2 regions of the Carboxydothermus ferrireducens DSM 11255 genome follow, and region 1 is predicted to be linked to the other one. Evidence: riboswitches for the same ligand, from Rfam matches in the RefSeq annotation. Region 1 holds a riboswitch; the other holds the start of a gene.
The links. Region 1 has a riboswitch for thiamine pyrophosphate ahead of thiS (sulfur carrier protein ThiS). Riboswitches for the same ligand answer to the same signal wherever they lie in the genome.
Positions count from the first base shown of each region.

Region 2: another riboswitch for thiamine pyrophosphate. It lies ahead of CARFE_RS0101320 (thiamine phosphate synthase); the one in region 1 lies ahead of thiS (sulfur carrier protein ThiS).

Region 1 covers NZ_ATYG01000026.1:19,622-27,415, reverse strand. The annotation lists gene CARFE_RS0110215 (four-carbon acid sugar kinase family protein) at 1-746, shown strand, start outside; gene pdxA (4-hydroxythreonine-4-phosphate dehydrogenase PdxA) at 748-1,743, shown strand; TPP riboswitch at 1,945-2,066, shown strand; gene thiS (sulfur carrier protein ThiS) at 2,190-2,381, shown strand; gene CARFE_RS0110200 (thiazole synthase) at 2,413-3,177, shown strand; gene thiH (2-iminoacetate synthase ThiH) at 3,213-4,334, shown strand; gene thiF (sulfur carrier protein ThiS adenylyltransferase ThiF) at 4,321-4,926, shown strand; gene thiE (thiamine phosphate synthase) at 4,919-5,593, shown strand; gene CARFE_RS0110180 (DsrE family protein) at 5,862-6,155, shown strand; gene CARFE_RS14960 (TatD family hydrolase) at 6,341-6,949, shown strand; gene CARFE_RS0110170 (glycerate kinase) at 7,154-7,794, shown strand, end outside.
Region 2 covers NZ_ATYG01000001.1:240,681-248,474, reverse strand. The annotation lists gene thiC (phosphomethylpyrimidine synthase ThiC) at 1-1,252, opposite strand, end outside; gene CARFE_RS0101320 (thiamine phosphate synthase) at 1,259-2,287, opposite strand; TPP riboswitch at 2,346-2,459, opposite strand; gene acs (acetate--CoA ligase) at 2,643-4,601, shown strand; gene CARFE_RS13845 (sigma 54-interacting transcriptional regulator) at 4,638-6,020, shown strand; gene CARFE_RS0101300 (AMP-binding protein) at 6,179-7,794, shown strand, end outside.

The sequences.
Region 1 (7,794 bases):
TATTAAAAAAAGATGTCCAGCTAATAGTATTCGATTCTAAAACAAGTCAAGACTTAAAAATCGTAACCGAATATCTTTCTTCAAGCAACTATCAAATTCTTTGGGTTGGTTCAGCTGGGCTAGCAGAGTCTTTACTAGATGCACTTGAGTTTACCTTTAATGACATATCGCAATTTAAATTACTTTCAACAGAAAATCCGGTATTGCTTGTTATTGGAAGCATTTCAAAAATAACTCAGCAACAGCTTTCAATTATACTTAAACAACCTAACGTAACTTCGGTAAAACTGGACCCATTAAATGTTTTAAAAGATGAACAATATAATAATGAAATTTCTCGTTGCCTCGTTGAAATAAAATTAGCATTAAAAAAAGGATTTGATGTGGCTTTTCATGTCAATTCGTCACCTGAAATTGTGCAAAAGACACAAGAAATAGGAAAACTTCTTAATATTCCGCAAAACCAAATATCGAATAGAATTGCAGATGCTCTTGGCATCATTTCAAGCCAAGTTATTAAGGAAATTCCTTTGCAAGGACTTATTTTAACAGGAGGAGATACAGCAAAATCAGTATGCAAACACCTTGGAGTTAGAGGTTTGAAGTTGATTAAAGAACTAGAACCAGGGGTCCCAATAAGCCAACTTATTGGCTTTGGTAATTTGTTGGCAATTACGAAAGCCGGTGCTTTTGGAACAGAAAGAACTCTTATTAATGCAGTACACTTTTTGAAAGGAGATAGGTGATATGTCAAGACCGGTAATCGGAATTACTATGGGAGATGCAGCAGGAGTAGGGCCAGAGATAATAATGAAGGCGCTACGCGATCCTGAAATTTATGCAATCTGTAAACCATTGGTTATAGGCGATGCAAAGATACTGCAACGGGCTGAAACTTTTATCCATACTGGACTTCATATTAAACCGATTCAGAATATCGATGAAGCAGAATTTAAATTTGGGATAGTTGAGTGTTTGGATCTTAATTTACTTCCTCCTGATATTCCCTTTGGACAAGTTTCAGCAAAAGCTGGAGATGCAGCTTTTCGCTATTTAGAAAAAGCTATTGAACTAGCAAAAGAAGGTAAGATTGATGCTATTTGTACAGCACCCCTAAATAAAGAAGCACTGCATAAAGCAGGTCATATGTATCCTGGCCATACTGAGATATTGGCAGAGCTAACAAACACAAAAGATTTTGCAATGATCCTATCTGCACCCAAATTAAAAGTCATACACGTAACAACACATGTGGGATTAAAAGATGCTATAGATATGATTAACCCGAATCGTGTATACAAAGTTATAAAACTTGCTCATGATATCTTAAAAAAAGCTGGTTATTCGAATCCCAGAATTGCGGTTTGTGGAATAAACCCGCATGCTGGCGAAAATGGATTATTTGGCTACAGAGAAGAAGAAGAAAAAATTATCCCAGCGATTAAAAAAGCTCAACAAGAAGGAATAAATGCGATTGGTCCTTTGCCAGCAGATACGGTATTTTACAGAGCTATCAGAGGCGATTTTGATATTGCTGTTGCTATGTACCATGATCAAGGCCATGCCCCTGTCAAAGTATTGGGGTTAGAAGTTGGGGTGAATATTACTGCAGGCCTTCCTTTTGTCAGGACAAGTGTTGACCATGGCACCGCCTTTGACATTGCTGGAAAAGGAATTGCAAATGAATTAAGTATGAAAGAAGCAATCCGCCAAGCTGTTGAATTGACTTCCAAAAAAATTTAGATAAAAATTAATATCAATTTACCAATCTCCATCGAAAAGGACATTTCGCTAAAACAATGATATTGGCTCTTCGCTAAGTAGTATGGGTAAATGTCTCTAATGATTGTATTAGCATTAGGACTAAAAATCTATTGGATTGTCACAAAAAGTGAAATTTAACTTGAAATGATTAACAAAAGTTGTTAAAATTAAAAAAAACTAAATATGGTTTAGGGGAGCTGAGGGGGTAAGCTCGGCTGAGAGTAGGCACCGAAAACCCTGTGCCTTGACCCTTGGAACCTGCTCCGGGTAATGCCGGCGAAGGGAAAAAGACGACGTTAAAGCCTTTAATGCTAATTACAACCGGCATTAAAGGCTTTTTTATTTAAAGTATTTAAATGGCATCATAAGAAAACCGCCGGCGAAATGGCGGTTTTTTATTTGGTGTTGAAGAAAGGGGGGAGTTCATGCTTAAGGTCAATGACAAAGAGCTGAAATTTACGGGAAGTATTAAAGAATTACTTGATTACTTAAAACTCAACCAATCTTCATGTGCTGTTTTGGTAAATGGTGAAATTATCAAGAGGGAAAGCTGGGAAGAGTACCTGCTCAAAAATGATGATTATGTGGAGATTGTTAGTTTTGTGGGTGGGGGTTAATAGTTAAAAATTTACCAGGGAAGGTGATTACATGTTTACTATTGGCGGTAGAACGTTAAAATCAAGGCTTTTTGTTGGCACAGGTAAGTTACCGGATTATGCTTTAATTTCCAGGATGTATTATGAAGCAAAGGTTGAGGTTTTTACTGTGGCTGTTCGCAGAATTGGTCTCAATACAAAACATGAAAAAAGTGTTTTAGAGTTTATTCCCAAAGAGGCAGTAATTATGGTAAACACTTCGGGGGCAACAAACTATAAGGAAGCTATCAAAATTGCTCAAATTGGCAGAGAGTTGACTTCTTCTGACTGGGTTAAGGTTGAAATTGAAAAAGATACGAAATACTTATTTCCAGATAACTATGAGACCCTCAAGGCGTGTGAGATTCTGGTGAAAGAAGGATTTAAAGTTTTTCCTTACATTTACCCTGATTTAAACATCGCTAAAGAGCTTGAACAGATTGGTGTTACGGCGGTAATGCCCCTTGCAGCACCTATCGGAACAAACAAAGGGATTGGTTGTGAAGTTTTATTAAAGCCAATAATTGCTGAAGTTGAGATACCTGTAATAATCGATGCTGGAATTGGCCGACCGTCTCATGCTGCACAAGCAATGGAACTTGGGGCTGATGCAGTTTTAATCAATACTGCCATTGCTACGGCAAAAGATCCTTTGGTAATGACCCTGGCTTTTTCCAAAGCAGTTGAAGCGGGAAGGCTTGCTTATGAGATTGGACTATTAAAAGAGTACGAATATGCTCAGGCATCGTCTCCTCTTGAAGATTTTATAAAGGGATAAAGAGTTTGATTTAAAAAGGTTAGAAGGTGTTAGCTGTGCTTGATTATTTACAAAAATGTTTTGAACTTTATTTTAGGTATGAGCAATATGTTCCTTCCTTTTCTGAAGCTTTGGATATTTTAGCAAAAGACTATTTGGATAAAATTGACTTAGTCAAGCTTTTAAATGTTGAGGATGAAGAAATAATAAAACTTATGGCAAAAAAAGCCAAAAGAATTACGGAACTTAATTTTGGAAAAGTTATTTTATTGTATGCTCCATTGTATATAGCTAACTTTTGTGAAAATGGGTGTGTTTACTGTGGTTTTTCCAAACTAAGAAAATACCCACGGGAAAAACTTAGTTTAGAGCAAATGGAAGAAGAAATGCAGCAGATAAAAAGTGAGGGAATTGACTCTATTTTACTTTTAACCGGTGAGGACAGGAAAAATTCGCCTTTTGCCTATATAAAAAATGCCTGTAAGCTTGCCACTAAATATTTTTCAGAGGTTTCAATCGAAGTTTATCCCCTTTCCAAAGAAGAGTACGAAGAATTAGCAAGAATTGGGGTTATAGGTATTACCATTTATCAAGAAACGTATATAAAGAAAGATTATGAAAAGCTGCATCTTTTTGGTCCAAAAAAAGATTATGAATTTAGGCTTTATACTCCGGAAAGAGCATTAAAAGCGGGGTTTAAAGCGGCAAGTATAGGACCGCTTTTAGGATTATCTTTGCCCAAACTGGATGTGTATTCGGCAATTTTACATGCTGACTATTTAATGAAAAAGTATCCTCAAGCGGAGATTGCGATTTCTTTTCCAAGATTAAGGGCTGCCAATACGGCATTTAAGGCCAAACATGTGGTATCCGATAAAGAGTTTATTAAGTTTTTGCTTGTGGCCAGACTCTATTTGCCCCGGATTGGTATTAATCTTTCGACGCGGGAGAGGCCAAGCTTACGAGATGCTCTTCTGGACATTTGCATTACAAAGATGTCAGCCGGTTCCAAAACAACTGTCGGAGGGTATTTTAGCAAAAAGGAGGATTCCCAAGGGCAGTTTGAAGTTGAAGATCGAAGAATGGTAGCTGAGATAATTGAGGTTATAAGAAAAAAAGGGTTGAGGCCAGAGTTTACAAATTGGATAAGAGGTGTAAGGCCTTATGAACTCCTTTAATTTAATGCTGAAAAATTATTTTGATGATGATTTATTGCAGAAGCTAAATAGAGTAAAAATACTAATTATTGGCTGTGGAGGGCTTGGGTCACACATTGCTTGGATGCTGGTTCGTTGCGGGGTTCAGAATTTGAAGATTGTTGATTTTGATCGGGTTGAGCTTACAAATTTAAATAGGCAAGGTTATTTTTTGGCGCATGTGGGTCTACCTAAGGTATTAGCCTTAAAAGATATTCTTACCCAAATTAATCCAGGAGCAAATATTGCCATAGCAGTTGAAAAAATTGATAGTAAAAATGTTGAAAAAATAATTATGTCCTATGATGTTATTGTGGAGGCTGTAGATGATGAAACAACAAAAGCTTTAATTTTCGAAGCAGCTATGAAACTAAACAAAAAGGTTGTTGGTGCTTCCGGAGTAGCTGGCTTTGGCGATTGTGAGCGTATACAAATCAAAAGAGGTAGGAACTTTGTTATTGTTGGTGATTTTGCAACTTCTGTCAAAGATAAAAAACCTTATGCTCCTAAAGTAACGGCCGTTGCTGCAATTCAGGCCGATGAGGTGTTAAGGATGGTGGTGGAGGATGAGTAAGCTGGAAAAGTTAAGACTTTTTGAAGACTATAATATCTACTGCATAACTGCCGAGAAGTTTTCCCGTGGTAGAGAAAATCTTAAAGTTGTTTCTGAGATGCTAAAAGCTGGAGTAAAGATAATTCAGTATCGAGAGAAATATAAGTCACTGAAGGAAAAATACTATGAATGCCTCAAAATAAGAGAACTGACAAGACAATATGGGGCCATTTTGATTGTAAATGACCATGTGGATTTGTGTCAAATGGTTGACGCGGATGGGGTTCATCTTGGCCAAGACGATTATCCGGTTAAAGAGGCTCGGAGGATTTTAGGGGATGAATATATAATTGGAGTTTCTACTCATTCTCCCGAACAGCTGAAAAAAGCAGCAAAGGAAGGAGCTGATTATGCAGGTGTTGGACCGCTTTTTGCCACGAATACTAAAGATAATGCAATACCCCCGGTTGGACTAGAATATCTAAAATGGGCTGTTGCAAACTCAAGTATACCCTTTGTTGCTATAGGTGGGATAAAAGAATATAACATTCAGGAGGTTCTCGACTTGGGAGCCAAGTGTATAGCGCTTGTTACAGAGATTGTTGGGGCTGAGGATATTAAAGATAAAATTGATAGACTAAATAAGATTTTAGAAAGATATAGGGTTAGTAACAAAGCCTTCGATTAAAGAGACGGGTATTAGTCCTAACGTTAATTGAAAAATACCGATATCTCTCCTTCTAATAACTTTCATAAGATAAACTAATTGGACAAGAAAATTTTTCTATGCTACATTACTTTTAAAGAAAATCTTGAAAATCAATCAAACTGGTTTAGGAGGATTCGCTGTAAAAAAAATCATAACTTTAATTTATGAAAGTTGAGGTGTTAAACCGATGAATAGGCTTAAGCTTGTGTTTCATATTAACGAACCTGATAAATGGCAGAGGGTAATAATGAATATCAATAATTTTTTAAACGATGTGGGCCAAGGAAATGCTGACATCGAAGTAGTAGCTAATGGAGAAGCAGTTTCAGCCTTCAAAAGCAATGGTCAAACAAATAAAATGCTAGTAGAACAAATGCAGAAGTTAGCTGAAATAGGGGTAAACTTTGTTGCTTGCCAGAACGCTCTTAAGGCTCAATCGATTGCTAAAGAGAGTTTGCCCGAATTTGTAACAGTTGTACCGGCCGGCATAACAGAAATTGCCAGGAAGCAAACAGAAGGATTTGCGTACATTAAGCCATAATTAGTTTAGCTAAATAAGAGAGGAGTATGCAGCATGGTGGAAATGGTAGATTCTCATACCCATGTTTCATTACTTCCGTACGAGGGTCTCGAAAACATGGCCCTGACCGGAGTAAAAAAATTATTGGCTGTTCCTTATTTTTTGGAGCTCAGCATGCGGAGACACTTTTTGATCATTTTCACCAGATGTTAACTCTTTCGCGGACAAATGCTGAGAAAAACGGCATCAAGCTTTTTGTTGCTGTTGGTATTCACCCGATGGGAATTCCGAAAGATTGGCCCAGAGTAATTGAAGCATTACCCCACTGGTTGAGAAGGGACGGGGTTATCGGTTTAGGAGAAATCGGCCTGCATGAGGGTAGCCGGTTGGAACAGGATGTCCTCCGCGAGCAGTTAATTATCGCTAAGGAATTCCAGTTGCCAGTGATCATTCATACTCCGCCACAGAAGAGGATGGAAATAACCAATGAAACGCTTGAAATTGCTGCTTCCGTCGGTATAAAACCAGAAAAAGTGATTATTGATCACGCTAATTTAGATATTCTTGATTTAATCGAGGGATTTGGGGCTGTTCCCGGACTTACCATCCGGTCCGATGGAATTACTCCGCAGGTACTCCTCCACAATTTAGAACGATTCCAACGGGGTGTTCTTAACAGTGATTATAGTAACCTCAAGCCCAACGATCCCTTGAGTGTTCCAAAAGCTGTCCAGTACCTGAAACTAAACAAGGTATCGCCCGAAGTTATTGCCCGAATTGCAAGATATAATGCTGAAAAATTGTTTGGCATTTAATTTTACAAATGGAAATATCCTGTGTTGTAAGTTACTTTTCTTAAAGAAGTGCAAGTATAAACCCTGCTGTTACGGCAGGGTATTTATTTTAGTTAGTTTTGTCCCATTATTTAATAACAAAAATCCATTACATTTACATTTAATAAATTATTAAAATAAAATTAAATCAAGTAGATCAAGAAAAAAATGGAGGAGGTTCCTTTAATGAAAATAGTTGTTGCCCCCGATTCTTTTAAAGGAAGCCTGAGTTCATTAAAAGTTGCCTTAGCTATTGAGAGAGGTATTAAAAGAGCTGCATCCGAAATAGATGCAGAAATTGAAATAATAAAAATTCCTATGGCCGACGGTGGAGAGGGCACAGTAGAGGCCATAATGTGTGCTCTGGGTGGAAGACTTGTAAAGACCCGGGTTCTTGATCCTTTAGGAAGGGAAATAGATTCTTTTTTCGGTGTACTACCAGATGGTACCGCAGTAATTGAAATGGCTGCGGCTTCCGGGCTTAATCTTTTGAAAACTGAGGAAAAGAATCCTATGATAACTACCACTTACGGCACGGGTCAACTTATAAGGGCGGCACTTGATGAGGGATGCAGAAAATTAATTATAGGAATAGGCGGCAGTGCTACCAATGATGGTGGTGTGGGGATGGCCCAAGCTTTGGGTGTAAAATTTCTTGATAGCAACGATCGTGAGATTGGTTTTGGAGGTGGAGAACTTTATAAAATAGAGCGGATAGATTACTCAGGCCTTGATGCAAGAATCAAAGATACCGATATTGTAGTCGCCTGTGATGTGAAGAATGTGCTATGTGGTCCAACAGGTGCTTCGGCAGTTTATGGACCTCA
Region 2 (7,794 bases), on a different contig from region 1:
TGGCACAAAGTTCCCCGCACATGGAACAGCTCTTTATGTCTTGAGAGCCGCGCTCTATTCGCATTTTCCTGGCCCGCTCGGGATTTATTGCCAGTTCAAACTGCCGTTCCCAGTTTAACTCTTTTCGGGCTACACTCATTTCATAATCCCGGTTCCAGGCTTCCCGGTTCCCCCGGGCCAAATCGGCTGCATGGGCCGCAATTTTTAAGGCAATTACCCCTTCTTCTACATCTTCCACCGTGGGCAATCCTAAATGTTCCGCTGGAGTAACGTAGCAGAGGAAATCCGCCCCAAAGTACGCAGCCCAGGCGCCACCAATCGCCGCAGTAATATGGTCGTATCCCGGAGCAATGTCGGTAACCAGTGGCCCTAATACATAAAAGGGAGCATTGGCGCAAAGCCGCTTCATAAGCTTTACGTTCATTTCAATTTGATTGATGGGCACATGCCCGGGGCCTTCCACCATAACCTGGACGCCTTGATTTTGGGCGTACTTAACCAGTTCGCCGAGCTTCATTAATTCCATAATTTGCAGCTGGTCAGTAGCATCCGCAATACTTCCCGGTCTTAAACCGTCCCCCAGGCTTAAGGTAACGTCGTATTTCCGGCAAATAGCTAAAAGCCGGTCGAACTGTTCATACAAAGGATTTTCTCTTCCGTTTTTCTCCATCCAGGCAATGGTTAGTGAGCCTCCCCGGCTTACCACCTCCGTTACCCTGGGAAAACGGTCAAGAACCTTAAGGATTTCCCGGGTCACCCCCACATGCACCGTCATAAAGTCTACGCCGTCAGTTGCCTGTCTTTCGATAACGTCAAACAGCAGTTCCGGATCCAAACGACTTATATCACCGTATTTATTTAGCGTTTCAGCCGCCGCCTGGTATAAAGGTACGGTCCCTACCGGCACCGAACTTTCTTTGATAATCGCCCTTCGAATTTCATCAAGATTTCCGCCGGTACTTAAGTCCATTATTGCATCGGCTCCCGCTTTAATAGCCACCTTTACTTTTTTTAGTTCATCTTCGTAAAAACAGCGATTTTCCGAAGTCCCAAGGTTAGCATTTACTTTTACTTTAAGCCCCGCTCCAATACCTTTGGGATGCAAATTCCGGTGATTAACATTAGCAGGTATTACCACTTCCCCCAGAGCTACCTTTTGCCGGATTTCTTCCGGCGATTTTCCTTCCTCCGCCGCCACTACTTCCATTTCCCTGGTAATAACTCCCTCTTTTGCTTTTAAAAGCTGAGTCATTATCGCTCACTCCCTTGCTTTAATTATTGTTTCCCGTAGTTCATAAACTGCCCGCGCCGGACTTTCCGCTCCAAATACAGCCGAAATTACCGCAATCCCATCGGCCCCGGCACGAATAACCTCAAAAACCTTTTCCCGATCAATACCCCCAATAGCTATTACCGGGGTATTGGGAAACTCCTCTTTAAGCTTCTGAATCACTTCTACCCCGCAGGGCGGTGCGGCATCTTCCTTGGTGGTTGTAGGAAAAATTGGCCCAAGCCCAAGATAATCGGCTCCCGCCTTTATTCCTAAAACCCCTTCTTCATAATTGGTAGCCGAAAGCCCGACAATTTTTCCGGGAAAATGCTTTCTTGCCACCTCCAGGGGTAAATCCTCCTGTCCCAGATGTACCCCATCGGCATTTAAAGCAATTCCCAGGTCCAGCCGGTCGTTTACAAAAAACGAAACCCCATATTTTGCACAAAGCTCTTTCAGCCTTAGCCCCTCCCGGTACATTTCGGCTCCCTTTTTTCCTTTTGCCCGGTACTGGAAAGCCGTCACTCCATTTTTCAGGCAATCTTCGACAACCCTCCAGAACTTTTCTTCGTTAAGGTAAGCATCATCGGTAAGTACGTATAAGGTTAAATCCACCGAAGGCTTAATCAAGGTTAAAACTTCTTTTTCCAGCTCATAAAGTAAAAACCTTGCTTTTTTGGCATTAAGGACAATCGCAGCATCTAACAGCTTCCCAAATTCTTCTAAAACCCTCAGGCTTTCCTGGGCTCTTTTGGCGTTGGCTAACACCACCTCCCGCAAATTATTCCTGGCCATCTCCTCTGAGCTTAGTTCCTGTCCCGGGTCGTTTTGAGCATCCCGATACCACAAGGGATTTCCAGCAAGACTTTTTTCTATTTCTTTGATAAAATGTCGCAAATGTTTAAATTCCTCAAATAATTTTCTGCTCACCAAACCAAAGCGAGCTACTTCCTCCAGCACCCGGATTCCTTCCCGGGCCCGGTTTAAATTAACATCAATAATCCGGTAAATTTCCATCAAATACCTCCCCGAAAAAAATAAACCCCTTCCAGAAGATGGAAGAGGTTGGTGGTAACTTATCATTATTTCCTCTCCCTCCGCTGGCATTACCCAGAGCAGGTTCAAAGGGTAGACTTCTTCATCGCGAAGCCTTCTCAGCCGGGCTCATCCGGCACCCCTGAGGTTTTTTGTTATTTTTAATTTATCTAAATAACTATAAATTGTCAAGATAATCTAACAGACCACCATTTTTCTGACCAATAAAAAGCAGATTTTAGCATTTCAACTCTGCATTTTAACATTTAACCCTTTTTTTACCTCAAACCGATTCTCCTTATTTAAAATTATAAAAAAAACTCCAGGGGGGATCTGGATGACAGAATTAACCGAAGAGTTAAAAATGATTAAAGAAAGTAAGATTTTTTATCCCAATCCGGAAAAAGTAAAAAAATCGGTAGCGGGCAGTATTGAAAAATTCAACGAACTTTTAAAACTATCCTGGGATAACCCGGAAAAGTTCTGGGATGATGTGGCGCGTGAACTGTGGTGGCTTCATCCCTGGGAAAAAACTTTTGAAGGAAGTCTTCCTGATTTTCGCTACTTTATTGGTGGTATTACCAATCCAGCTTACAACATGCTGGATCGCCACCTGGAAAAAGGAGCAGACAATAAACTGGCGCTTATCTGGGAAGGTGAAAATTATGAAACAAAATTTTACACCTACCGCATGCTCTGGGCCGAAGTTAACCGTTTTGCCAACGTCTTAAAAAGCTTTGGCCTCAAAAAAGGCGACCGGGTGGCCATTTATCTTCCCAACCTGGCCGAAACGGTCATTGCCGTTTTAGCCTGCTACCGCACCGGCATTATTTTCAATACCGTTTTTTCCGGTTTTTCCGAACAGGCCTTACGGGACCGGCTCATTCATTATGAGCCGCAGGTCTTAGTTACCGCCGATGGTGGCTATCGCCGGGGTAAAGAAATACCCTTAAAACCCAAAGCTGATCAGGCTATCGAAGGAATCAGCAGTATCCAGAAAGTGGTGGTAGTTAAAAGAACCAACACACCGGTTAAGATGGTTCCGGGCAGGGATTACTGGTGGGATGAATTAATGCAAAAAGCCCCAATAGACTGTCCACCGGAACCCATCGAAGCTAACGAACAGGGTCTGGTATTTTATACCAGCGGCACTACCGGAAAACCCAAAGGTGTGGTTCATTCCGGTGTGGCCTTTACGGTAAACAATTACATTTACGCCAAATATCACTTAGACCTGCACCCCGAAGATATTTTATGGTGCACGGCGGACATCGGCTGGCTTACAATGCATATCTGGGGTATTGTCGGCGCCCTCACCAACGGTATTACTACCATTTTTTACGAAGGAGCTATCGACTACCCTAAACCCGATCGTTTTTATCAGATAATCCATAAATACCGGGTAAATAAATTATTTACCGCACCAACTGCCGTACGAATGCTAATGCGTTACGGCGAACAGTATATGGAACCCTACGACCTTTCCTGCCTGGATGTGATTTGCACGGTGGGAGAACCGCTCAATCCCGAAGCCTGGTACTGGATGTATAAAAATTTAGGTAAAGAAAAAATTTACATTAACAATACCTGGGGACAAACGGAAACGGCGGGCACCCCTCTGGCCGGTGCAGCCTGGATTACCCCGATGAAGCCGGGATCCTGCGGTATTCAGTTTTTAGGGGCAAAGTTAGAAGTGGTTGACGAAGAAGGAAATCCGGTACCTCCGGAAACTCCCGGTAATTTAATTATGACAAGACCAATTCCTATGCTGGTACGTACCCTCTGGAAGGAACACGATCTTTATCTTAGAAGCTATTTCAGTCGGGTACCGGGAGCTTATTTCACCAATGATGGTGCAGTAAAGGATAAGGATGGCCACTTTTGGGTTACCGGTCGTATCGATGATGTAATTAACGTTGCCGGTCACCGCCTCAGTACCATGGAAATGGAAAGTGCCATCATTGAAGTGGAAGGAGTTGCCGAAGTGGCAGTGGTAGGTGCTCCCGATGAAATCAAGGGTTTAGTTCCGATTGCCTTTGTAACTTTGCGTCAAGGCTACGAAGCTACTCCCCAATTAGAAGAAAAGATTCGAAAAATAGTTGTGGAGAAAATCGGAAAGATCGCCGAACCGGCCAAAATCTACTTTACACCGGTTATGCCCAAGACTGCCAGCGGTAAAATTATGCGCCGTTTATTAAAAGAGCTTGTAACCAAGGGTGAAGTTAAAGGCGATGTTACCAGTCTGGAGGATGTAACTACTTTAGAAAAAATTAAGGAAATTATTAGCGGGCGGTAAAATACCGCCCTTTTTTAGCAGGAAGGGGTGACATCCATGCAAATAAAGCAAATAATGACTACCAACCTGGTTACCATAAAGCCCGACGGTACTTTACGGGAAGCTACGCATCTCATGCGTCTTAATAAAGTTGATGCTTTACCGGTGGTGGACCAGGATTATAAACTTTTAGGGCTAATTACTAAAAGTCACGTCCTGGATGCTTTCCTTAATAACATACCAGCCGATACGCCGGTAAAAAACCTGATGATTACAGAACTTTTTACCTTTACCCCGGAGGATGATGCCGATAAAACCTGGGAAGTACCGGTAGGCAGGGTACCGGTAGTAGATAATGAAGGCAAAATTATTGGTATTGTCACCCGTACCGATTTAATCCGCAGTTATTACAAAGAATTAAAAAGGCTAAATTTAATCCTAAACGAACGCGTGGAAAATTACCGGGAAGCTCTCAAACACTTCAGGGAAAGCCAATACCAGCAACCGGTAATTTATAAAAGTTCCGCTATGGAACAGGTAGTGGAACTGGCCCGCCGCGTTGCAGATATAGATGCTACGGTGCTTATTTTGGGAGAATCCGGTTCCGGCAAGGAAGTAATTGCCTCCCTCATTCACCAGGAAAGCAGGCGCCGCACGGAAAATTTTATTAAAATAAATTGTTCTGCCATACCAGAAAACCTTTTAGAGTCAGAGCTTTTCGGCTACGAGCAGGGAGCTTTTTCCGGCGCCAATAAAAACGGTAAACCCGGTCTTTTTGAACTGGCCAATCACGGAACAATTTTTTTAGATGAAATCGGCGATCTTCCCCAACAGCTACAAGCAAAACTTTTAAGGGTTCTCCAGGACAAGGAAATTTACCGGTTAGGAGGTACCACTCCAAGAAAGTTAGACGTTAGAATAATTGCCGCTACCAATAAAGATCTCGCCCAAATGGTGAAAAACAAAACTTTTCGGGAAGACCTTTATTATCGTTTAAACGTTATTCCTATCGTAATTCCCCCCTTGCGGGAACGGCGCGAAGATATCCCGCCCCTAATTAATTATTTCCTGGAGGTATTTAACAAAAAGCACGGTTATAATAAAATTTTTGCCCCCGAATTGGTCGATTTTTTAACCGAACAGCCCTGGCCCGGAAATGTCCGGGAGCTCAGCAATACCGTAGAGCGTCTGATAATCATTTCAAGAGGAAATATCATAACTTTGGAAGATTACCAAAACCTGACCGCTCCTTCGTCTAAAATAAAAGAAAACCACGAAGATTTGTCTTTAGCAAAAAAACTCGATAACGTGGAAAAAAGTCTTCTTTTAAAAGCCCTGGAAACCTACGGCTCAACCCGAAAAGCCGCTAAAGCTCTGGGAATAAGCCAGGCATCGCTTATCAGAAAAGCCCGCAAACACGGTATTAAAACCGGCTTTTAGGGTGCTTCAATTTTGAAGCGCCGCTGCAAAAATAATTCGGGTATTTTTGAAATAACTGCTTCAAAAATGAAGCAGCTATTTTTTTGGGGAGCAGTTTTGGTATTGGCACAAAATTTGCTTTTTAAATTTTTAGAAAATTCTAAAAAGGAGGTGAGAGATTGTTTATCCCGGAGGAACACCATTTAAAGGAAAGTTTTATTGCTCGCTTTATGGCCCGCTGGCACTTTAAAAACTTTGAGGAGTTAATCAAAGCAGCATATAGCTATCCCGATTGGTTTTATTCGGAAATGGCCAAACAACTGGACTTAACTTTTTTCACTCCCTACGAAAAAATAGAAGACTTAAGCCGTGGCTGGCACTATCCTAAATATTTTAATAATGCAGGTTTTAATATCGCCTACGATGCGGTTGTAAAAAAAGCCCTGAACAATGGTGAAAAACCGGCAATTATTGCTGAAAAAGAAAACTCTACCTTCGAAACTTTGAGTTATCAACAACTTTACCAGGAAATCAAGAAAGCAGCAACGGTTCTTGCAAATCTGGGAATTTCCCCTGGCGATAGGGTTGCAATTTATTTGCCAATGATTAAAGAAACACCAATTTTCCTTTTAGCTTTAGCTTACATTGGGGCTGTTGCCGTACCGGTTTTCTCCGGGTACGGCTTTGAGGCAGTCCGGGAAAGGGTTATCCTTTCCGGCGCCAAACTGTTAATCACCGCTGACGGCTTTTCCCGCCGGGGCCAGGAAGTACCTCTTTTAAATACCGCTCTTGAAGCAGTAAAAGACCTTAATATTGCTATTCTGGCGGTTACAAATTTAAATACCCCAAAACTTTCCCCTGATTATGAAAAGCTCTACTGGTACAACGAATTAAAGCAACAGTTTGCTCAGGAAATTTCCATTGCAAGTACCAGAACCGAAGATCCGCTCTTAATCATCTATACCTCCGGAACAACCGGAAAACCCAAGGGAACCCTCCATACCCATATCGGTTTCCCGGTAAAAAGTGCTATTGACATGCTTTTTGCCTTTGATATCGGTCCTGCAGATAAAGTTTTTTGGATAACCGATTTGGGCTGGATGATGGGTCCCTGGTTGATTTACGGGACTTTGCTGATTGGCGGTACAGTAGTTCTTTACGAAGGATCTCCCGATTACCCAAGCCGCACCCGGCTTTGGGAACTAATAGAAAAACATCAAATATCCGTTCTGGGCCTCTCTCCAACCTTAATCCGGCTACTCATGACTTTTCCCGATGCTGACCCGGAAAACTTTAGACTAAAAAGCCTTAGAATTTTAGGTTCCACCGGCGAACCCTGGACCGAAGAAGCCTGGCAATGGTTTTTTGCAAAAGTAGGAAAAAAGAAGCTGCCAATCATTAATTACTCCGGGGGCACCGAGATTTCCGGAGGAATACTGGCTTCCTACCCGATTCATAAAATTCCTCCCTGCGCTTTTACCGGAGTTTTGCCGGGAATTAATGCCGATGTGGTCGATGAAAATGGGAAACCGGTAAGAAACAGGGTGGGAGAACTGGTAATTAAAGGGCCCTGGAACGGTATTACCCGGGGATTTTTTAACGAACCGGAGCGTTTTGAACAAACCTACTTTTCCCGCTTTGGTCCCGACCTCTGGGCTCACGGCGACTGGGCAAAAATCGATGAAAACGGTTACTGGTACATTTTAGGAAGGTCTGACGATACGATAAAAGTTGCCGGTAAGCGGCTGGGCCCCGCCGAAGTTGAAAACATTGTAAACGCTCTTCCCGAAATAGC